DNA from 2 places in the Arthrobacter sp. MDB1-55 genome. Region 2 is predicted to be linked to the other one. Evidence: predicted binding sites of a transcription regulator. Region 2 holds the regulator's gene; the other holds the start of a gene.

Region 1 (11,190 bases), on a different contig from region 2:
TGCACTGTCACCCTGGGATGTTCCAATTCGGCACCTTTACGGTACGGTGAGCAGAGAGGGGTACCAGTTACTCCTCAGTACGGCGTTATCAGCACTACTGTTTGACCGTTCACGAGCCAGTTCTTAGGCCTCGTGCCGGTCCAGATCAGATACCTCCAGCGGATCTTCAGCCAGCAGGGTCCACTGCCACGCGATCGCGTTATCCCCCGCAGGGACCAGTTACTGCGCACTTCCAGGTGCGCCCTATCAAGCTCCAGCGTCACCTCCCGCCTGTCAGCGGCTCATTGGTGACCCCACACGGACACAAGAGACGTCCCGTCAAGAAAACAGGCTATGGACGTCCGGACAATCGTTTAGGACAAGAGCCATGAGCTACAACAGCAAAATCGATCCCACTGAACCGTTCCCGGAAGACCTGCGACTGCTGGACGACTGCGCACTCCACGTACTCAACAGCAAGGTCCATCGCGAGTTGGACGCCGAGTACGCACAGGGGTTTCCCGAGATGGAGACCGAATTCCGGAAGGAAGAACTAGCTCAGGAATTAAACCGGCGCGCCAGCAGCGCGATCGCGGGCAAGCGTCCACGGCTGCTGCGCGCGGTCTGAGGATCTGGACCCCGTCCCTGCCGGGAGGACCGCCCCCTGAGTCAGGGCTTCCGCTTCTGCGGATAGGGTGCCTCATGCCTCGCCAGCATCTCGACGAACGCAGCGATCCTTCGCTCCCGCCCGGCGACGGTCTTGAGCTGTCCAAGCCGGAAAATGAGCGCGAACCGGTTCTGTGACGTGAGCACGTCGAACATTGCCTGCGCATCCGGGTCCGCAGCTATCGCCGCTGCAAGGTCATCCGGCACGACGGCGGTCGCCGGGCCGGCATAGGCCCGCTCCCACCGCCCGTCCGCCTTGGCGCTCTCGACGGCGGCACGACCGGCGTCGCGCATCTTGCCCTCTGTTTCCAGCCGCTCGATGTGTCCCACATTGCGAAGTGACCACATGCTGCGCGGGCCGCGGGGGGTGAAGCGCTGGAGGCTGCTCTCGTCGTCCCGCTTTTTGGCCTGTCCGTCAATCCACCCGAAGCACAGCGCCTCATCCAGTGCGGTGGCCCAGGTCAGGGTGGTCACACTTCCGCCCTTCTTGTGGAGGACAAGCCAAACCCCAGGCGACGACGCGTGGTTTTCTTCCAGCCAGTCCCGCCACTGTTGCGGGTCGGACAGCAGGAGTTCGGGCAGTTCGGCGGCCATGCGTTCAGGGTACTGGAGCGTGCAGGTCGGAAAAGTCCCCCTGAACAGTGAAATCCTGATTCAGCCAATGGCCGAAGTGCAGCGAGTCAGGGTCGAGAAGCGCCAGGTCTGCTATAAAACAGAAGGTATGAACCTGCGCACACCAGACCCTAACCCCGGCTGGCTCAACGAGGACGACCTCTACGAGGCACGCCGCCGACTGCCGATGGTCTATGTCGAGGCCATCCCGGTGCGGTGCGATGCGCTCGGATACGTCACAGAGGTGGGGCTGCTGCTCCAGGGCAGCGCGCAGGGCGAGATGGTGCGCACGTTCGTCTCCGGCCGCGTGATGTACCGCGAGACCATCCGGGCAGCCCTCCTCCGGCACCTCGAGAAGGACTTGGGGCCCTTCGCCCTGCCCCAGCTGCCCCCGTGTCCCGTGCCCTTCACCATTGCCGAGTACTTCCCCTCGCCCTCCGAAACCGGCCTGACCGATGACCGCCAGCACGCCGTCGCGCTGGCCTATCTGATCCCCGTCACCGGGGAGTGCAACCCGCGGCAGGACGCCCTCGAACTCACCTGGCTTACACCCGAAGAAGCTCTGAGCCCTACGGTGAGCGCGGAATTCTCCGGTGGCCGCGACAGCCTGCTGCGTCAGGCGCTCGCCTACGCCGGTTGGGGCCGCTAAGGCGTTACCGTTCTTTAGAGACCGGCTCCTTTCGGGGTCGGGAGCAACAGGTGCAGCGAGGTGGGACCTTCCGATGATCGACAGCGACGTGGACGCGCGGATTCAGCCGCTTGCCGCCGAGGCAGTGACCGCCGGCCGCAAGCTCCTGCTGCCGGGAGGCGAGCGCACCAGCGAAGTGGTGGACACCGCCGTCGAGCTTGATGATTTCGGTGTCCCGGCAGTGGTGGTGGCCATCCTCGAATCCGGGGAGAAGGTGCGGATAGCCACGGGCTCCACAGTGCAGGTTGAGGCGCCCGAGGAACTCGCGCAGATCGTCACGGACGAGGGGTCGCCGGAGGCACTGGTCGCCCATGTTGCTGCGATCCATGCCGAGAGCCCGCGTGTCCAGGAACTCGCTGAACGGCTGACACGCGGAGTCAACTTCAAATCCGGCAGCAACCTGCAGGACATCCGCGACCTCGCGATGACCCTCTACGTAGACCTGTCGGATCCTGTGAGCGCGCTGAAGGTTTGCGACGTGCTGACGGACCAGCCGTTCGACGGCAACTTCGGCCGCTGGAACCTGATCGAAGGCTGCCTCGCGCTCGCAGCGCACCTCACCCAGAACGACGGCGATGCCTCCCGCGCCGCCGGCTACTCCACCGCACTGCGTACCGCCGACGACGCAGAGACCGACCCGCTGAAGGCAAAGCTCGCGGCGGCGGTGCGGCAGCGGCAGCTCAACGAGCCGAACCTGTACGACCGGGAGATCGCGCGGTCGGCGAATGATCCGGCGGCCGAGAAAGACTGGCGAGGCCTGCGGCTATCGGTGCTGCTGTACCTCCGGGCGCACGGCGGATCTGAGACGTTGAGCGCTGAGGCGCTGGACCGGCGTATCGCCCACGAACTGCTCTCGATCAGGGCCCTCGCCGCCAAACTGTGAACCGCTGGTGAGGGTGATGCTGCGGGAGTAGAGTGTCGCGCATGAGCGACTCGGCAGGCTCCCTCACCCAGTCCAGCACCGAACAGCATCCGGGCAGCGGCGCCCCGGCGGCGGGGGCTAACCCGCTCAGCGTGCACATCAATGCGGACGGCCGTCAGGTCTGGCTCATGCTCCGCGAGCCGCGGCTCCTGCGCCAATGGCACGGGTGGGACGCCGATACCCTGGATGAGGAAATCCGATCCATCTACTTTGCGCCGTCGGTGGTCGAGGGGCCGGACCATACTTCCCTGACGGTCGACGGCGGTGACACCTTCCGGATCAAACCCGCGCGCGACGGCGTCGAGGTCACGATTGAACGGGTCGAGGCCGAACCCGACGAGATCACCGAGGGCTGGATCACGTTCCTGCAGCAACTGCGGTTCGCCCTGGAACGCCACCCCTCGGGCACCCGACGCACCGCCTTCTTCTCGGGCGAACCTGCTGACGGTGAGTCGATCATCGAGAAGTTGAACGCAGAGCAGCTGCAGCAACCCGGCGACTCCTATTCCCTCAACCTCCCCAACAGCCACGAGCTGACCGGTTCGGTCTGGTTCCGTACCGATCATCAGCTCGGGCTGACCGTGTCCGGCTACGCGGATCACGGCGAGGGTCTGGTGATCGTGGCCGACGCTCCGTCGCTGGAACGCCGATCCAGTCTCGCCGTGATTTCCACTTACGGCCTCGGAGCCCACGCGCTGCACTCGGCCTGGGAGAGCTGGGATTCCTTCCGTCAGCAGCACTACCCGTCCTCCGGCCCGCTGGAGACCTCGAAGGTGGACTAGACCTTCTGCGGATCGCGAATCACCAGAACGACGACCACGCCCACCGCCGCGCCGATCACGGTTTCCACAAGCCGGTCGGCGAGGAGACTTCCCGTGTCACCCACCGGCGCAGCGAGTTCACTCATGAGCAGCGCCAAGGGTGTGATGAAGACCAGCGCAAGGCTGTAGTGGCGGATCACGAACATCTCGGTCAGGAACTGCAGCACGATCAGCACAAGCACCAGTTGCCACGGCACGAGCGGCACGGCGAGTAGAACAGCCGTCACACCGAGGCCGCCCACCGTCCCCGAGACCCGGTCAAACGCGCGCCGAAGACGGGTGGATCGGGTCGCTGCGGCAAGCGGCACAATGGCGGACAGGATCGCCCAGTAGTTGTGGCCGATGCCGAGCAGGGTGGCTATGCCTCCGGCGACACCGGCGGCGAGAGCGTACCGGACGGCGTTGGCGCTCAGGTGCCCGGACGGCGACCGCGGGCGGAAACGGCGTCCCGGCCATCCGGATCTGCCGCCGGGCAGGAGCCAACCGGCGGTGCCGATCGCCAACGACAACAGGATGCTCAGGACGGCAGTGACAACCGCTTCGGGGATCGTTGCGGTGCTCGGGATGGACGCTGAGCCGGCGAAGGCAAAGACCGGGAAGAAGGGACCGGGAGGCCGCAGCACCCACCGGTCCGCCGCCAAAGAACCCAGTCCTCCCACCAGGACTGAACCAATAACCACAGCCCAGGGACCGGCGTCGTACTTTGCGACCAGGACGCCTGCAGTGATCGCGGTGAGGAGGAGCACGCCGGCGCCGCTCTGGTGCTGAAGCCTGATGCCGTGAGGATCTCCGCGGCCGAAGATCCCGGTGAATGCGCCAAAGACGGCAAAAGCGGCAAGGTCGATGCGGTCGATGAGGAGGAGAACGACGAGCGGAACAGCAACACCGAGGGCTACCCGGAGGGCCGGGAGGTGGTCGTTCTGGGCCGGTCCCACCCGGAAGTATGCGGTCACCGCATGCACGAACTTTTGTTCCTTTCGGTCGCCTGCTCCGCACTCCAGACTATCCGTCGGGAGCTCCCCACCGATTGCTGAGAAGATGGGCGGGTGCCACAAACAGACTTTTCGTTCTCCATCGGTAAACGCCTCAGTGAAACCACCCAGGCCGGTGAGGGCCTGCACGGGCGGACCGGGACCATCTCCACTCCGCATGGCGAGATCCAGACGCCCGCGTTCATCGCCGTCGGAACCAAGGCCACGGTCAAGGCGGTGCTGCCCGAGTCTATGAAGGAAGCCGGCGCGCAGGCGCTGCTGGCCAACGCCTACCACCTCTACCTGCAACCCGGAGCTGACATCCTCGACGAGGCAGGCGGTCTGGGGAGGTTCATGAACTGGGACGGGCCGACCTTCACGGATTCGGGCGGCTTCCAGGTGATGAGCCTCGGGTCCGGGTTCAAGAAGGTCATCACGATGAACTCGGCTGCCGCATCCGAAAACGCCGGTGACGACGACCGCGTTGCAGTGGGCAAGGAGCGCCTGGCTCACATAGACGACGACGGCGTGTGGTTCGTCTCCCACCTCAACGGCGACCGCCACCGGTTCACCCCCGAGATTTCGATGCAGGTCCAGCACCAGCTCGGAGCAGACGTCATGTTCGCGTTCGATGAGCTGACCACCCTGATGAACTCCCGGGGTTACCAGGAGGAATCGCTGGAGCGCACGCGGTTGTGGGCGGAGCGGTGCATCCGTGAGCATGAGCGGCTAACCGTCGAACGCGCCGACAAGCCGTACCAGGCGCTGTTCGGTGTCATTCAGGGCGCCCAGTATGAGGACCTGCGGCGCAAGGCCTCCCGTGACCTAGGGGAGATGAACTTCGACGGGTTCGGCGTCGGCGGTGCCCTGGAGAAGGAGAATCTAGGGACGATTCTTGGGTGGTGCGCCGACGAGCTGCCCGAAGACAAGCCGCGACACCTCCTGGGCATCTCGGAACCCGATGACCTGTTCACCGGTATCGAGAATGGGGCCGATACTTTTGACTGCGTCTCCCCCACCCGCGTTGCCCGCAACTCCGCGTTCTATACGCCCGACGGCCGGTGGAACCTGTCCAATGCCCGGTTCAAGCGTGACTTCACCCCCCTGATGGAGGGGTGTGATTGCTACACCTGCACGCACTACACCCGCGCGTACATTCACCACCTCTTCAAGGCGAAGGAAATGGTCTCGGCAACGCTGATCTCGATCCACAACGAGCGGTTCGTCATCCGCATGGTCGACGACGCCCGAGCCGCTATCGAGGACGGGACCTACTTCGATCTGAAGGCGGAGGTGCTGGGGCGGTACTACGCCGCGTCCCGGTAGGCTGGCCCCCACCCCCCGGCAAACGCCCAACCCGCCCCCTCGCAGAAGTGCCGGTTTTGTGCACGGAGGCGGTGAAGTTCGTGCGATCCTGCACGCAACCGGCGCCTTTGTCTCCAGGGAGCGCCAGTTTTTCCACATAACGACGACGGCGTCCCCGCCTCTCGCCGTCAGCCGTCAGGCTGTTGCCATGACAGTAGACGCCTACTCCTGGCTGCAAGCGTCCACGAATTGCTGGCGTACCGGTGAGCTGGAGGAGATGGGCGTTTCCCGTCGGCGCATCCCGAAACTCATAGAAGACGGCGTTCTCACCCGCATCCAGGTCAATGCTTTCGTTGCGGCCCGGTACTGGAACTCGCTGAGCGAAACACAGAAAGCGCGCTTCAGAATCACGGCGCATGATCATGCAAGTCGCGCTTTACGAACAGCCACCTACAGCCACACCTCTGCAGCGCGGATTCACGGTCTCAGCCTGTGGCGTGCGGACGCGCAAGTCCATATCACCCGACGCCGGCTCATCCCGTGAGCACATTGGCGATGTGGTCCGACACCGAGCGCCCCTGTTACCCCGGGACCTCGACATGGTGGACGGACTGCGTGTCACTTCACTCGCGCGTACGGTTGTGGATTGTGCCCGGATTCTCTCCTACCGGCAGGGGCTCATCATCACAGACCATGCACTTCGCCTCGGTGTGAAGCGAGCCGATCTGCATGACGTTGCGCAGCGCCAGAAGGGCTTCAAAGGCGTGCAGGTTGCCCGAAAGGTTATAGAGAACGGTAGCCCGCTATCAGAGTCCCCAGGTGAGACTCTCACCTGCCATCTGCTTGCCGGGATGCCCTTACCCATGCCGGAGCAGCAAGTGGTAGTGCGCACCCGGGTAGGTGAGCACAGGCTCGATTTTGCGTGGCTCGAACAAAAGATCGCCCTTGAGTTTGACGGCAAAACCAAGTACTTCGATTACGCTCCTACTCCCGACGTGCTGTTTCAGGAACGCCGTCGAGAGAAGGCCCTGATGGAGGAAGGCTGGATCTTCATCCGGTTGGAATGGTCCGATCTCTTCACCGAGGCAACCCGCGCGCGCATCCGGAAGGTGTGGTGGAAGCGCACCAGAAGTGCCGCTTAAGCACAGGATCGTAGGAAAGGTCCCACGATCCTGCGCGGGATCGGCACTTCTGCGAATGTTAGGCGGCGTAACTCGGCTCCCGGCGCTTCACCCAGCGAATCGCCGCAGTGGTCACGGGTAGCAGGAGTACCTCCACCAGCGTTTTGTAGAGGAAGCCGAAAAAGAGGTAATTCAGGAACGTCGGGAAGTCCGTGATGCCGATGACCGAGGCGGCGATGGCGCAGAAGATAAGTGTGTCGGCAAACTCACCGACGCCCGTCGACGCCAGCAGTCGCGCCACCACGCTGCGTTCCCCGAAGCGGGCTTTCATGCGCACCAGCACCCACGAGTTCAGGGTCTGCCCCACCAGGAAGCCCAGCAGCGACGCGAGCACAATCAACGGAACCGGGCCGAGTGCAAGCTCCAGCGCCTCCTGTTTCACCAGACCGAAGTCGTCGTCGAATCCCGGGAGCGCGATGATGACCGCATAGGCAAGGGAAGCGAACGCCGACAGTACGAACGTGACAATGATCCCGAGGCGCGCAGCCTTGAAGCCGTACACCTCGCTGATGACGTCGCCGAGGATGTAAGCGAGCGGGAAGAGGAAGAATCCGCCGTCCGTGATGATGCTGAAGTCGCCGGCGACCGGCCCGATCACCACGCCCTTCGAGGCGCCGATGTTGGAAAGGATGACGATGACGGATAGCACCGCCAGCATGATCGAGAAAATGGGGCTGCCTGGGGTCGCGTAACGAGCGCGGGCATGTTGCTGCAGTTGAGTCATAGGTTCGCATTCTGGAAGTGGTTCGCGCAGCCTGAACGGCCCGCTGTATTAGCACTGTCACCCGGCTGCCCCGGGGCGCCATCAATTGTCCCATGCTCCCCGGCTCCCTGAACTACAGATACAAGGGCCGGAAATTGAACGCGTTCAATTCGATTAGACTCTTTTGAACGTGTTCAAGAAGGAGACCCGTGCAGCAGAAGAAGAGCGAAGCCACGAGGGAGCGGCTCGTAGCCACAGCGCTGCGGCTCTTCAGGGAGCAGGGCTACGACAAGACCACCATGCGTGCGATCGCCGCGGAAGCGGGCGTCTCGACGGGTAACGCCTACTACTACTTCTCATCCAAAGACGATCTGGTGCAGGCTCTGTACCATTCCCTGCAGGACGAGCATCGTGCCAGGTCCCTGCCGCTCCTGCGGGATGGGCAAAACCTGGGCGAGCACCTGCGCGCCATCCTGCAGAGCGGAATCGACGTCATGGGTCCGTACCACGACTTCGGGTTCAACTTCATCGGCGTGGCCATCCAGCCGTCGTCGAACCTGGGTCCCTTCAGCGACGATTCCTCCGTAGCCCGGGCCAAGTCCATTGCCCTCTTCAACCAGGCGGTCAATACCGCCCGGCCGCAGCCTCCGCTTGCCATCCGCGCGGACCTGCCCGAACTCCTCTGGCTCGTCTATATGGGCGTCACCCTTTTCTGGGTCTACGACCGCTCCCCCGGCCAACGTCGCACACGCCGTCTGATCGACAACGCCGCCCCGTTGATCGCCAAGCTCGTCATCCTGTCCCGCTTGCCGGTTGTGCGGAAGATTGTCGACGACGTCGTGCAGCTCATCAAGAACACAAAGCAGTAAACCAGCACGACGACGGCGCGCGGCCGGCTGCGCGCCCCAGCGGCACCGGCGACACTCACTGGGGTACGTTCAGCCCGACGCCTATTTCTTGTCGTCGCCGGTCAGGCGCTGGCTGAGGTATACCGGAATCATTGAGACAAGGATCAACACGGCCGCGATCACGTTGACCACGGGAGCCTGATTCGGGCGGGCCATGTTGTTGAAGATCCAGATGGGTAGCGTCTCTGTACCCGGCGGCGCCGTGAAGGTCGTCACGACGATCTCATCGAAGCTGAGCGCGAAGGCGAGCAGGCCTCCCGCCACAAAGGCCGAACGAAAGCTGGGGAAGGTCACGCTGAAGAAGGTTTTGACGGTGTTGGCGCCCATATCCATGGCGGCTTCTTCGAGGCCCCTGTTGATCCGGCCGAGCCGTGCCTGCACGTTATTGAACACCATCACGATGCAGAACGTCGCGTGACCCACAATGACGGAAAACAGGCCAAGACCTATCCCGAGCGGTTCCAGCACTGTCTTGAAGGTGTTGTTCAACGCCACGCCCGTCACGATGCCGGGCAGTGCAATCGGCAGGACCACCAGCAGGTTGACGGTGTTCTTGCCGAAGAACTCGTAGCGGGAAAGCGCAAAGGCAATCATCGTTCCCAATACCAGCGCGATCACCGTTGCCGCTGCTGCTACCCGCAGGGAGGTCCAGAGAGCTTCACGCACGCCCTCATTCTGGAAGGCGGCACTCCACCAGTCGGTGGTGAACTCCGTGATGGGGAAAGCTCCGGAGGTGGTTGCGTTGAAAGAGTTGAGGACCACCAGCATCAACGGCAGGTAGATGGCAGCCATGACCAGACCGGCGAAGATCCGCAAGGTGACCTTGGCGGAGGATGAGAGTCTCATGAATCGGCTCCTAGAGCTGCTTGAGGGCGCCGGACTTGCGGGCCAGGAAGAGGTACAGGACAACCACCACAATGGGTACTGTGCCGAACGCGGCAGCGAGCGGCGGGTTCAGGTTGATGTTGGACGCAATGACAGTGCCGATCACCTGGGTCTTTCCACCGACGAACTGGGCGGCGATATAGTCACCCAGGCTCAGCGAGAACGTGAAGATAGAGCCGGCAATGAACGCGGGCTTCAGAAGCGGGAGGGCTACCGTTCGCACAGTCGCCCATCCTTTTGCGCCCAGGTCGGACGAAGCGTCGAACAGGTTGTCCGGGATCTGACGGAATGCTGAATAAACCGGTACGGCCATGTAGGGGAACCAGAGGTAGGCCAGAGTCACCACCAGAGCAGCAGTACCGTATCCCGGTCCCGTGATGCCAAGGGGGGCCAATACCCAGTCGAGCGGACCGCCGTTCATGAAGGTGATGCGCCACGAGAACACTTTCACCAGGTAGCCCGCCCAGAGCGGCAAGGTGATGCCGATTGCCAGGACAGCGCGCATCCTCGGTGATGCCACTTTCGCCATGTAGAGACCAAGCGGCAGCGCCAGCAGGGCGCAAAGCACGGTTACGGCGAGTGCAATCCCGACGGTCCTCAGCGCAGTCAACTGGTACGCCGGCACCGTGACAATCTCAACGAAGTTCTCGAGCGTGAAAGCCGGAATCACTTTCGATGTGAATGTGTCGGTGGTCCAAAAGGCGGTGATGAACAGGAGGATCAACGATCCGATATAGAGCACGCCGAGCCACGCGAGAGGCAGGGCAAGGAACGCAGTAAGCCTGAGTTTGGGCCGGGCGTGAAGGAGCCGGGAGATCCCATCACCTCGCCCGCTGGGTTTTCCGCCGGGTTCAGGGCCGCTGCCGGGTATGGTTTCCGGCTCAAGGGTTGGTACTGCCATGGCGATGTCCGGCGGGCGTGCCCGTCGTTCCTCCTTCAGGGGTGCTGAGCTTGTTCGAAGCGGTGAATGACGCTGGCGATTGCCGCGTCGAGCTGCAGTGCCTCCACGGCAGGGGTACGACGGCGGCAGCCGCCGCGCGCCGTACCCCTCCCTGGTGGAACACAGGCAGTGGGCTTGAGGCCTTAGCCCTTGACCTCAGTCCACGCCTTGGTCCATTCCTGGTAGTTGGTGCAGGTGACGTCGGTGCGGCCGTCGACGCACTGCTCTACGGGAGTGGTCCACATCCAGACCTGCTTGTAGTAATCCTCGTCAGTGGCGTGGAACGTAGCGCAGTGCTCCTCGTTTTCCTTGGAACCCTCGCACGCCAGAGCGTTGGCTGGAGCCATGCCGAAGTTCTGGGCGATCTTGGCGTTCACCTCGGCGCTGGAAGCCCAGTCCATCCACTGATAGGCGCAATTCGGGTTCTTCGACTTCGCGGACAGCATCCAGGTGTCCGACCAGCCTGTGGCACCTTCCTTCGGCAGCACTGATTCGACGTTCCCGCCGTCGGCCTGCGCGATGTTCACAACCACCTGCCATCCGGTGCCCAGCGAAGCTGTGCCGGAGGAAATGGACGAGGCCGCCTTCAATGCGTCATTCCAGTACTCG
Region 2 (11,190 bases):
GAGCCGCCAGCGGGATTGGGGGAAATCGTCGCTTCGACTCACCGGCACCGACCGAGCCAGGGAGAGCTCGGCCTCATCACTCGCACCTTTATGAGGTAATAACGACTGTACTGCTATTTCTGGGAAGCGCCCCCAGCGCCACCTGTGAGGATGCTGGGAATCGTTCGGTCTGACACGATGGACCGATGGCTACGAACATCCAACAGCACATTTCCTTCCTTGGCTGCGGCTCCATGAACGGGGCAATCCTGACCGGCCTGCTGGCGGCGGGACTACCGGCAGCGCAGGTCACGGCCACGGTCCGCAACCCCGAGAAGGCGGCCAGCCTTTCCCAACGGCACGGCGTCGCGGTGCTTTCCTCGACGGAGGACCCTGAGGCGAACCCCACGGCAGCGGCCAAGGCCGACGTCGTGCTGCTGGGGGTGAAGCCAGTGGGAATCCTTGACCTGGCCCGCGAGATCTCACCGGCCCTCAAGCCGGGAACAGTAGTGATCAGCGTCGCCGCAGCCATCTCGATTGACATGCTCGAGGCAGCCCTGCCGGCCGGCCAGCCGGTGATCCGCAGTATGCCCAACACACCGTCGAGCCTGGGACGCGGGGTGCTGTCCATCTCCGCGGGAACCAGCGCCACCGCCGAACTGATGGACCAGGCCCGCAGCATCCTGAGTGCAGCGGGTACCGTCGTCGAAATTCCGGAAGAACAGGTCGACGCGCTGTCAGCGGTGAGCGGGTCCGGCCCCGCCTACGCGTTCTACCTCGCCGAGGCAATGGCCGCCGCTGGAGTGAAGCTCGGCCTCGACGAGGAGCTGGCGAAACTGCTGGCGACGCAGACCGTAGCCGGCGCGGGGTTCATGCTGGCGGAAGAGGGTGCCGACGCAACTGCCCTGCGCAAGGCCGTCACGAGTCCCAATGGAACCACCGAGAGTGCCATTGCGACCTTCGACGATCGGGGCCTGCGCGACATCGTGGCTGCAGGGGCGAAGGCGGCTGCAGAGCGGGCTGCCGCCATCACGCGCGAACTGGGCGGGTAGCCTCAGGGACGCGCAGCGAACCGCTCGAGCAGGTCTACGTGCCCCGACACGATCAGCATGTCCCGGCTCGTGACCTTGGTGTCCGGCCGCGCGTAAGTGAAGTCTTCGCCGGGAGACTTCACACCGACCACGGTGACGCCGTACTTCGAGCGAACTGCGGACTCGCCCAGGGTGAAGCCTTGGGTCTCCTTCGGCGGATACATCTTCACAATGGCGAAACCGTCGTCGAACTCGATGAAGTCCAGCATCCGGCCGCCCACCAGGTGGGCGGCCCGCTGGCCCGCGTCGGCCTCGGGGTAGATCACGTGATTGGCGCCGATGCGCTTGAGGATTTTCCCGTGTGACGGCGTGATCGCCTTAACCCACAGGTTGTCAATATTCAGATCCACCAGGTTGGCAGTGATCAGCACGCTCGATTCGATCGAGGTTCCTACACCGACGACGGCGGCGGTAAACTCCTGCGCACCGAGTTGGCGGAGCGCGTCGATGTTGGTGGCATCCGCCTCCACGACGTGGGTGAGCGTTCCGGCCCACTTCTGAACCAGCTGCGGATCACGCTCGATTGCAAGGACCTCCCGTCCCTGCTTCACGAGCTGTTCGGCGGTCGCCGACCCGAACCGTCCCAGTCCGATGACAAGCACCGGTGCGTTGTGTGCAGGTCTCTCAGCCAATGATGGGCCTTTCTTCGGGGTAGTGGTAGAGGGTGCTGCGCTGACGCAGGGCCAACGCCGATGCCAGCGTAATTGTCCCGAGGCGTCCGGCAAACATCAGTGCGGAAAGGACATACTTGCCCTCGGGCGGTAGTTCTGCGCTGAGATTGGTGCTCAGGCCGCAGGTTGCGAATGCGGAGATCACCTCGAAGAGCACGCGATTCAGCTCAACGCCCGAAATCCACAGGATAAGACCGGTTCCGACCAGAACGATCGTCGCACCCATAAACAACACCGAGATAGCAACCCGCATCGCACCCTGGGGGATTTTTCTCCCGTAGACGCTGACGTCCGAGTCGCCGCGGGATTCGGCGAGGATGGCCAGGAACATGAGCGCAATCGTGGTGACCTTGATGCCGCCCGCCGTGGAGGCGGAACCACCGCCGGCGAACATAAGTGCGTCGGTCAGGAGCATAGTGGTCGGCTCCATTTGGCTCTGGTCAACCAGGTTGAAGCCTCCCGAGCGGGTCATCACCGATGCGAAGAGCGAGTGGATGATTTTATCGCCTGCACTCAGCCCGCCGATTGTCCGGTCATTCGACCACTCCATGAAGCCCCACAGCACCATACCGATGACGAGCAGAATGACGGACACGTTGACGGTCAGTTTGGCGTGCAGGCTCCACTTCCGCACATGGTGTCGGAACTGAATAAGAATCAGAATGACCGGAAAACCGAGGCTGCCGACAAACACGCCGATCATCAGCGGAACCAGGATCCACAGGTCTGTCTCGTAAGGCACAAGCCCGTCTGAGTGGGGTGTGAATCCGGCGTTGTTGAAGGCAGAGATGGAATAGAAGATCCCGTGCCAGACAGCCAGCCAGAATGGTTCACCGAGCACGATGAACCGCGGGATCAGGGCGAGGGCCAGAAGCACTTCCACAACTACCGACGTCGTGATGACGATGCGCAGCAGGGTGCCGACCTCACCGAGGCGGCTCGCGTTGTTCAGGGCTGATTGAGCGAGCAGCTTCCCGCGCACGCCGAGCTTCTTGCTGACGACCAGCGCCAGCAGGGAGGCGAGGGTCAGGGTTCCCAGGCCTCCGACGAAGATGCCGATAAGGATTACCAGTTGACCGAAGAATGACCAGTGCGCTGCCGTGGACACAACCGTGAGCCCTACGACGCAGACTGCGGAAACCGCCGTGAACATGGCGTCGTGCAGGGGAGTGACCTGGCCCGTTGCGCTCGCGAACGGCAGGCTGAGTAGCCCGGTGAAGATGAGGACAACCAGGGCAAAGACCAGCAGTGCTACGCGTGCAGGTGAGCTATTGACTACGCTGTCGATGAAGTCGCGCGCCCTGCCAAGCAGCTGCAGGTGAACCTGGTCTTCCCCTCCCAACCAGGAGGGGTGTGTTCGTGCCATGCTCGCTGATCCGCTCCATTCGTCCTGCTGCGTCCTTCGAGTAGTAAACCACTTCCGCTCATCGGCCGTGGGCAGGACCGGCGATGATCGCGTAGCCTGCTTGAGTGGCCAGTACCTCCGATGCCGCCTTTGCAACCCGCATTGTGTGGGACGAATCCATGCTTGCGTACAACTTCGGCGCCCATCACCCAATGAATCCGCAGCGGCTCGACCTGACTGCACGCCTTGTCAGTGCCCTGGGACTGTTCGATCTTCCGCAGGTCACGGTTGAGATTCCGGAGGTAGCGGACGACGCCAGCCTGTTGACGGTGCACGACGCCGCCTACGTCCGGGCGGTCAAGGAGGCCGGTGAGAATCCGGAAGACGCCGATGAATCGGCAGGATTCGGGTCCGAGGACACACCGGCCTTCGTAGGCATGCATGACGCAAGCGCCCGCCTGGTCGGGGGCTCTCTCGCCGCCGCGGAAGCGCTGCTCACCGGGACAGCCCAGCACGCTGTGAACTTCGGCGGCGGTATGCACCACGCGGGAAGAGCACGCGCCAGCGGATTCTGCATCTATAACGACGCTGCAGCCGCCGTTCAGCGGTTGCTGGACCGCGGCGTCGAGCGCGTCCTATACCTCGATGTCGACGCCCACCACGGAGACGGCACGGAGCAGATCTTCTGGGACGACAATCGCGTCATGACCATCTCCCTTCATGAAACGGGAATGAGCCTGTTCCCAGGCACTGGTTTCTCCAATGAGATCGGTGGTCCGGCCGCCGCCGGATTCGCCGTGAATGTCGCGCTGCCCACCACCACGGGGGATTCCGGATTCCTGCGTGCCTTCCATGCGGTGGTGCCGCAGCTGACCGCCGCTTTCAAGCCGGACGTCATCGTCAGCCAGCACGGTTGTGACAGTCACGTGGAAGATCCGCTCACGAACCTGCGCCTTTCCGTGGACGCCCAGCATGCTGCTGCACTCGCGGTTCGTGATCTTGCTTCCGAGCACTGCGGTGGACGCTGGATTGCCACCGGCGGCGGCGGCTACAACATCACGTCTGTGGTGCCTCGATCGTGGACTCTTCTCACAGCCATAGCCGCGGGCGCTGACATAAGCCTGACGACGCCGGTCCCCGTACCGTGGCGCTCCTACGTCGCCGAACGGTTCGGTCGAAGCACGCCGGAAGTGATGGGCGATGGATCCGACACCTGGTGGCAGTCGTGGGAAGCCGGATTCGACCCCAACGAGAGCCTGGACCGTTCAATCATGGCCACCCGCAAGGCTGTCTTCCCTCTTCACGGGCTGGATCCCTGGTTCGACTGAGTGCGCGCTTGTGCAAGTGATGCCCCAACCGATATATGCGGTTATGGTAATGGGATGGTCATGGATGATGTGTTCGCCGTCATCGCCGAAGCCACCCGCCGCCAGATTCTTACATCGCTGCGGAATGGGGACAAAGCGGTGGGCGAGTTGGTGCTGGAGCTCGAGGTCAGCCAGCCCACTGTTTCGAAACACCTTAAAGTTCTGCGGGAAGCGGGCCTTGTAACCATGCGGGCCCAGGGGCAAAAGCGCTTCTACTCGCTTGACCCGGAACCGCTCCAGGCTGTCGTCTCCTGGCTCTCCGAGTTTCAGTTGCAGGCGCCCCAGGTAAGCCCCGCGCTTGCTCCAGCCGTCGTGGAGCCCGACATCGGGGAACTCCTTCCCGTGGCGTCCGGGCTCGCCTCCGACGGGGCGCAGCCGTTCGGGCGAACAGTGGGTAGGGCGGCCGAACGCGCAGCCGATCTGCTCTCCCAGTTCCCGAAACTCCGGCGCCGCAAGGAGTAGTCAGTAGTCGCGCACGGTCACAATTCTGCCCCGTGTTTGCAATTCGTGCGCAGACCGCTAGTCTCATTCCCATGACAACCCGTTGGTATGCGTATTTTGCGTTGGCTCTGGAGGAGCCCGCGGCCTAATACGCTGACCAACACCTTCAGAGCCAACAGGGCAGGATCCGTTCCTGCCCTTCGTCGTTTCTACGGCGGGTTCTGCAGGACAGTCCCGCCGAAGACCATCTTCGAAAGCCGGGACCCATGAAAACCCTCGCCACACCATCCTCCAACCTGAACGTCCGCGGGATTGAAGCGCTGCCCACGCCCGCTTCGCTGATCGCGGACCTGCCGGGCACTGATGCAGTCATCGAAAATGTGCGCCGGTCCCGGGAAGAAATCAGGGCCGTCCTCAACGGAGTAGATGACCGCCTCCTCGTCATCGTTGGCCCGTGCTCCATCCACGACCCCGCCGCCGGCCTTGAGTACGCGCGACTGCTTGCTGACGCCGCGCAGCTGCACCGGCAGAACCTGCTGGTCGTCATGAGGGCCTACTTCGAGAAGCCGCGCACCACAGTGGGCTGGAAGGGGCTCATCAATGATCCGCATCTGGACGGCAGTCACGACATCGCGGCCGGTCTGCGCACCGCGCGACAGTTCCTGGGCGACGTCGCCCAACTAGGGCTCCCGGTCGGCACGGAGTTCCTTGAGCCGATCAGCCCGCAGTACATTGCGGACCTGGTCAGCTGGGGAGCGATCGGGGCACGCACCACGGAGAGTCAGATTCACCGCCAGCTCTCTTCAGGGTTGTCCATGCCTGTGGGATTCAAGAACGGGACTGACGGCGGCATCAGCGTCGCCCTCGATGCCTGCGCCGCAGCCGGCGTACCGCAGGCCTTCCTGGGCGTGGACGACGACGGGCGGGCCGCCCTTGTCTCCACCACCGGAAATCCTGACACCCACCTGATTCTGCGCGGGGGATCGGATGGCCCCAATTACGGTTCCGACAGCGTGGCAAGCGCCTCGAGCCGATTGGCGGCTGCCGGGTTGAACGAACGGCTGATCGTCGATGCCAGCCACGCCAACAGTGGAAAGGATCACCGACGGCAGGCGGAGGTGGCGCGCGAACTGGCGGATGCGGTAGCGGTATCGGACCGGATTGCCGGAGTGATGCTCGAAAGTTTCCTCGTTGAGGGAGCGCAGAAGCTGGACGTGACGAATAGAGGCGACCTTGTGTACGGCCAAAGCGTCACGGACGCGTGCATGGGATGGGGCACCACCGCATCCGTCCTGGGGGATCTCGCTCGGGGCGTTCGCCGCCGTCGCGCAGAGAGCTGATCGTGACCGTCACGCGCTTTCACTTTGGTCACATGAACCACTAGAGTATCTCCCTAGACGGATAATCCTCAGGTCTCAAGGCGACACGCCGTCCGGCGATACTCCCAATGCGGGGGCGCCAATCTCAGGGTTGGCTCCAGAGAAAAGGACAGTGGTGAGATGACGAGCGGAAGCAACTTCTCCGACGTGCGCTTCCTGACCGTTGCGGAGGTCGCCGCGCTGATGCGGGTGTCGAAAATGACCGTATATCGGCTGGTGCACTCGGGTGAGATGCCGGCGGTTCAGTTCGGGCGCTCATACCGGGTGCCGGAATCGGCCGTGCAGCAGTACCTGCGTTCCGCTTCGGTAGAGGGGGAGTCGGGTACTGGCTAGGCCATCGGTACCGGCCGGTCAGGAAGGCCGGTTGAAGCGGGTACTCTGTTAAGAAGCGTTTTGCGTAGGCGGCCGTTTGTTCGGCCGCTCGACGTACGTCGTCGTGATGTGCGTTTTGTCAGATTCGAGCGTCCCTGCCGCAGTTGATGCGGTAGAGGTTGTCCGGAACCGGAATGAATAGTTTGTGAGGACTCTATGGGTTCAGTAATCAAGAAGCGCCGCAAGCGGATGGCGAAGAAGAAGCACCGCAAACTGCTTCGCAAGACCCGCCACCAGCGCCGCAACAAGAAGTAGCAGCAAGAAGCAGCATCGCAGCCGGTCCGCCTCTCCAGGCGGGCCGGTTTTGCGCTTAAGGGCTAGCCCCTCATCCGGGTGAAGCCGCGCCAGAGGCCATAGACGGCGCCCGCTCCTGTTGCTGCTTTGAGTCCAAGCGTGGCTGCCCGGCGCCCGCTCCTGAAGTCGTAGATGGGCCAATTCGAGTCCCGGGCATGTTTACGGAGCCGGCGATCCGGATTGATGGCAACCGGATGGCCCACCATGCTGAGTAGCGGGATGTCGTTATAGGAATCGCTGTACGCCCAGCAGCGCGCGAGGTCCAGTCCCTCATTACCGGCAAGCTCACGGACGGCTATGGCTTTCGCGGGGCCGTGAAGGAACTCGCCCACCAGTTTGCCCGTGTACAGGCCCTCCGACACTTCACCGACGGTGCCGAGTGCTCCCGTCAGCCCCAGGCGGTTCGCGATGACGCTCGCCACTTCGACCGGCGTGCCGCTGACCAGCCAGACGCGGCGCCCGTTCCGGAGGTGCTGCTCGGCGAGAGCGCGGGCGCCCGGCCAGATCTTCGAGGCGATCATCTCGTCATAGACCTCTTCGCCGAGGGCCAGGATGTCCTCATGGGCGATGCCGATGGCGAAGGCCAGAGCCGCGTCCCGCACTGCGTGGATGTCAGTCATGTTTTCGCCCCGCATGACGAAACGCAGCTGCTTCCATGCCAGACCGGCGGCGAAACGGAGAGTGAAAGCCTTCCGCTGGTACATCTTGCGGGCCACATGAAAGAGGCTTGCCCCACGCATCATGGTGTTGTCGACGTCGAAGAAGGCTGCTTCTCCAGCCGGTCCGCCCAGCGGTGCCGCTTCTGCGGGCACGGCCTCCGAGGATGACCCCGGCTCTACGGCGGGTCGGAGGCTGGCAGCGGACATAGCACGAGTCTAATCACTGCTGGACGCTGGTTGCGTCTGCGCACGCCCACCGTGCTGCACCTGTGACCTCCGGAACGAAGACCTGATCCTCGCTCCAACGGATGCCTTGCCCGGGGCCAGTACGCTTAGGGGATGCTGAACGAGCAGAGCCAGCCGTCGGATGAGGCCTGGACCTCCGGCCTTGTGCTGGTGACTAGGCCTGAGTGCCATCTGTGCGAGGAGGCCCGGAACACAGTGGCGCGCGTCGCCGCTGACTTCGGCGTGGGCTGGCGGGAAGAATCGATTGCTGACCATGCGGAGTTGCTGGAGCGGTTCTCCGAAGAAGTGCCGGTCCTTCTGCTCGACGGCGTTCAGCGTGACTTCTGGACTATAGACGAGGCTCGCCTGCGAAAGTTGCTCGCCTAGTGCCGGGCGTTGCAGGGCACAGCCGCCGGAACTTTGAGTGGGCCGAAGCGGGACCTAAAGTTGAAGTATCCCGCCGTCATCCTCCGGCGGGCAGGCGGACCGCGGAACCACCGGCGAACAGTGATGGAGCGATGAACCAGTGACCATGTCGGAGATCCCCGGGCTCCGGGGGGCGACGAGTGGCCAGGCGGGCGACCAGCAGGGCAGGCACATACCTCCTGCATCGCTGGCCCGGCTCACGATTTATCTGCGCGCTCTCAATTCCTTGCTTGCCGAGGGTATCGAGCGTGTGTCCTCGGAAGAGCTTGCTGACGCTGCGGGCGTGAATTCTCCGATGCTTCGCAAGGACCTCTCCTACCTCGGCTCCTACGGCACCCGCGGCGTGGGGTATGACGTGCAGTACCTCAACAGCCAGATCTCTACTGCGCTGGGTCTCACCCAGGACTGGAGGGTGGCAATCATCGGTGCCGGTAACCTTGGCCGGGCTCTGGCCGGCTACTCGGGGTTCCAGTCACGGGGTTTCGAGGTTGTTGCCCTGATTGACGCTGACCAGATGATCGTGGGCACCGAAGTCGGGTGGCTGCGGGTGAGCCCGGTCCAGGAACTTGCTACGGTGCTGCACCGGACCCGGGCCAATATGGCTGTGCTGGCTGTGCCGGCCGGTGTTGCCCAGAAGCTGTGTGACGAGCTGGTCAAAGCCGGCATCACCAGCATCCTGAGTTTTGCGCCGGTTGTGCTGCAGGTACCCGATCACGTGCAGCTGCGGAAGGTCGACATGGCCACGGAACTTCAGATCCTCGCCTATCACGCCCAGCGGGCGCAGGAGCCGGATATCGAGACGGGACCCAGCGCCCGCGCCGCGCAGTAGCCGGCGTTCTAGTACGTGATCTGCTGCGGCTTGAAGTAGCGGTTCGAGGGCTTGAGCCAGCACAGGACGACGCCCGCTACTCCCAAGAGGACCACCAGGATATTCAGCGTGATTGCGAATCCGCTCGGCTGCAGGTCCTGTCCGCCGAGTTGCGCCTGTACCTCCGCATTGCCCTGGAGAGCGGCAAGCGTCAGCGAGCTCATCACGAGCAGCAGCAGCGAGATGGCGGCAAGGACTGTCGCGGTGATCCGCGCCCAGTTCTGACCCTTACGGATGAAGATGGCGAGGAGGACATAAATGCCTGTGGTCACCACGCCCACCGCCACCGCAATACCAATGCCGATGGATGCCGCTGCGGCGGGTCCGCCGGTGGTTCCAGAGCCGACGAGCGTGCTGACGAAGTTCAGTACACCGGCGGCGATGATCAGCCAGAAAGCGAGGTTGACTTCCTTCGGCAGCGGTGGCCGCACGGCCTCCGGCATACGGGCCGCGCCGGGATAGGCGTACCCTGCCGGCTGGGCTGCCTGGTAGGAGTACGGAGATGACGGCTTCTGCGGCTCGGGAGAGAGCCCTGCTGCCGAGTTTTGGGTGGGCCCCGGCTGTGCGGGGTTCAGTGGTTCGGTGCCCGAAAGTCGGCGGGGATCGCGTTCTGAAGGGTCCGGATCGTTTGTTGGCGTACTCATGCGCCCAGCGTACCGCCGGTAAGCACCGGTGGCAGGTGTTTTCGGGCAGAAACACCGCTGGGGCGTACCGGATGGTCCGGCACGCCCCAGAAACGTCTCAGATGTCTAGTTGGCTGAAGGCGCTACGAAGGCGGCATCGAGGTTGATGGTCACCTTGTCGCCCACCAGGACGCCGCCGGCTTCGAGGGCTGCGTTCCAGGTCAGGCCGAACTCTTTGCGGGAGATCACGGTCTGGCCGGAGAACCCGGCGCGGGTGGCACCGAAGGGGTCAACAGCAACGCCGTTGAACTCGGTGTCGATGACAACCTCCTTGGTGATGCCGCGGATGGTGAGGTCTCCGATGAGCTTGTAGGTCTCGCCTGCACCTTCCACGCGCTTGGACTCGAAGGTCATCTCGGGGAACTGCTCGACATCGAAGAAGTCACCGCCGCGCACGTGGGCGTCGCGGTTCTCGTCGTTCGAGTTGAAGGACTCGGTCTTGATGGTCGCAGTGATCTTTGAATCCTCGAGCGAGGATCCGACCTGCAGGCTGGCGTCGACGTCGTCGAAGTTTCCGCGCACCTTGCTGATGCCTTCGTGGCGGACGGTGAAGCCGACCTCGCTGTGCGCGCCGTCGAAGTTCCAGGTGCCCTGGGTGAGTCCGGTGGGGATAGCCATGATGATTCTCCTGATCTGTGATGCATTCGATGGTGTGCGACCGGGTCGGCCGTACGGGCTGTACCTCTAATAAACATGCATTTGCATCTTTTATTCCAGAGATTGCTTCAATGTTCAAATATTTTTCCTCCGTCGCGTCATGCCGGGCAACGTCGGGCGATTTAGCCCTCTGCGGCAGGGGATGAGAAACTTAGATCATGCCCACAGCCATCGTCCACCTCGTGCGCCACGGCGAAGTCCACAACCCGGACGGGATCCTCTACGGTCGCCTGCCCGAGTTCCACCTGTCTGAGCTCGGCCGCGAGATGGCGGAGCGGGTGGCCGGGTTCTTCGCAGAGCGCAGGAACGACGGCGCCGACATCGTGCATCTCGTGGCCTCACCCCTCACGCGCGCGCAGGAAACAGCAGAGCCCACAGCCAGGGAGCTCGGCCTCACTATCGTGACTGACGAACGCATCATCGAGGCGGAAAACAGGTTCGAGGGTATGGCGCAGGTTGCGCATCAGATCAGGCACCCGCGTCACTGGAAGTCCTTGCGGAACCCCTTCACGCCGTCGTGGGGTGAGCCGTACAGTGCTCAGGTTGAGCGCGTTATGTCGGCAGTCCATGACGCACGTCGTGCCGCGCTTGAGGCGACGGACGGCAAGCACGCTGAGGCCATCATGGTCAGTCACCAGCTGCCCATTTGGGTTGCCCGCCTTGCTGCGGAGAACCGGCGCCTGTGGCACGATCCGCGCCAGCGGAAGTGCACGCTGAGCTCCGTGACCTCCCT

Evidence for each region. The regulator Rex, encoded in region 2, represses fermentation and respiration genes when NADH is low (regulators of the CRP and FNR family bind a similar motif). The targets are predictions, from matches to a motif close to CTTGTGAANNNNTTCACAAG.
Region 1: AC5RU3_RS07725 (queuosine precursor transporter) is a predicted target of Rex. The motif match lies at 8,030-8,049, and genes of this name have one in related genera.

Annotation. Positions count from the first base shown of each region.
Region 1 covers NZ_JBNHID010000002.1:118,480-129,669, forward strand. Annotated here, with positions in the region: gene AC5RU3_RS07680 (hypothetical protein) at 368-607, shown strand; gene AC5RU3_RS07685 (YdeI/OmpD-associated family protein) at 649-1,239, opposite strand; gene AC5RU3_RS07690 (NUDIX hydrolase family protein) at 1,367-1,906, shown strand; gene AC5RU3_RS07695 (DUF6707 family protein) at 1,980-2,828, shown strand; gene AC5RU3_RS07700 (SRPBCC domain-containing protein) at 2,870-3,649, shown strand; gene AC5RU3_RS07705 (FUSC family protein) at 3,646-4,650, opposite strand; gene tgt (tRNA guanosine(34) transglycosylase Tgt) at 4,735-5,985, shown strand; gene AC5RU3_RS07715 (hypothetical protein) at 6,173-6,508, shown strand; gene AC5RU3_RS07720 (putative endonuclease domain-containing protein) at 6,564-7,106, shown strand; gene AC5RU3_RS07725 (queuosine precursor transporter) at 7,165-7,869, opposite strand; gene AC5RU3_RS07730 (TetR/AcrR family transcriptional regulator) at 8,058-8,717, shown strand; gene AC5RU3_RS07735 (ABC transporter permease) at 8,799-9,602, opposite strand; gene AC5RU3_RS07740 (ABC transporter permease) at 9,613-10,542, opposite strand; gene AC5RU3_RS07745 (ABC transporter substrate-binding protein) at 10,725-11,190, opposite strand, start outside.
Region 2 covers NZ_JBNHID010000001.1:215,189-226,378, forward strand. Annotated here, with positions in the region: gene proC (pyrroline-5-carboxylate reductase) at 198-1,031, shown strand; gene AC5RU3_RS01035 (potassium channel family protein) at 1,034-1,672, opposite strand; gene AC5RU3_RS01040 (TrkH family potassium uptake protein) at 1,695-3,107, opposite strand; gene AC5RU3_RS01045 (acetoin utilization protein AcuC) at 3,266-4,414, shown strand; gene AC5RU3_RS01050 (ArsR/SmtB family transcription factor) at 4,469-4,915, shown strand; gene AC5RU3_RS01055 (3-deoxy-7-phosphoheptulonate synthase) at 5,161-6,234, shown strand; gene AC5RU3_RS01060 (helix-turn-helix domain-containing protein) at 6,394-6,606, shown strand; gene AC5RU3_RS01065 (30S ribosomal protein bS22) at 6,802-6,900, shown strand; gene AC5RU3_RS01070 (HAD family hydrolase) at 6,963-7,805, opposite strand; gene AC5RU3_RS01075 (glutaredoxin family protein) at 7,938-8,210, shown strand; gene AC5RU3_RS01080 (redox-sensing transcriptional repressor Rex) at 8,356-9,078, shown strand; gene AC5RU3_RS01085 (hypothetical protein) at 9,087-9,761, opposite strand; gene AC5RU3_RS01090 (YceI family protein) at 9,867-10,418, opposite strand; gene AC5RU3_RS01095 (histidine phosphatase family protein) at 10,616-11,190, shown strand, end outside.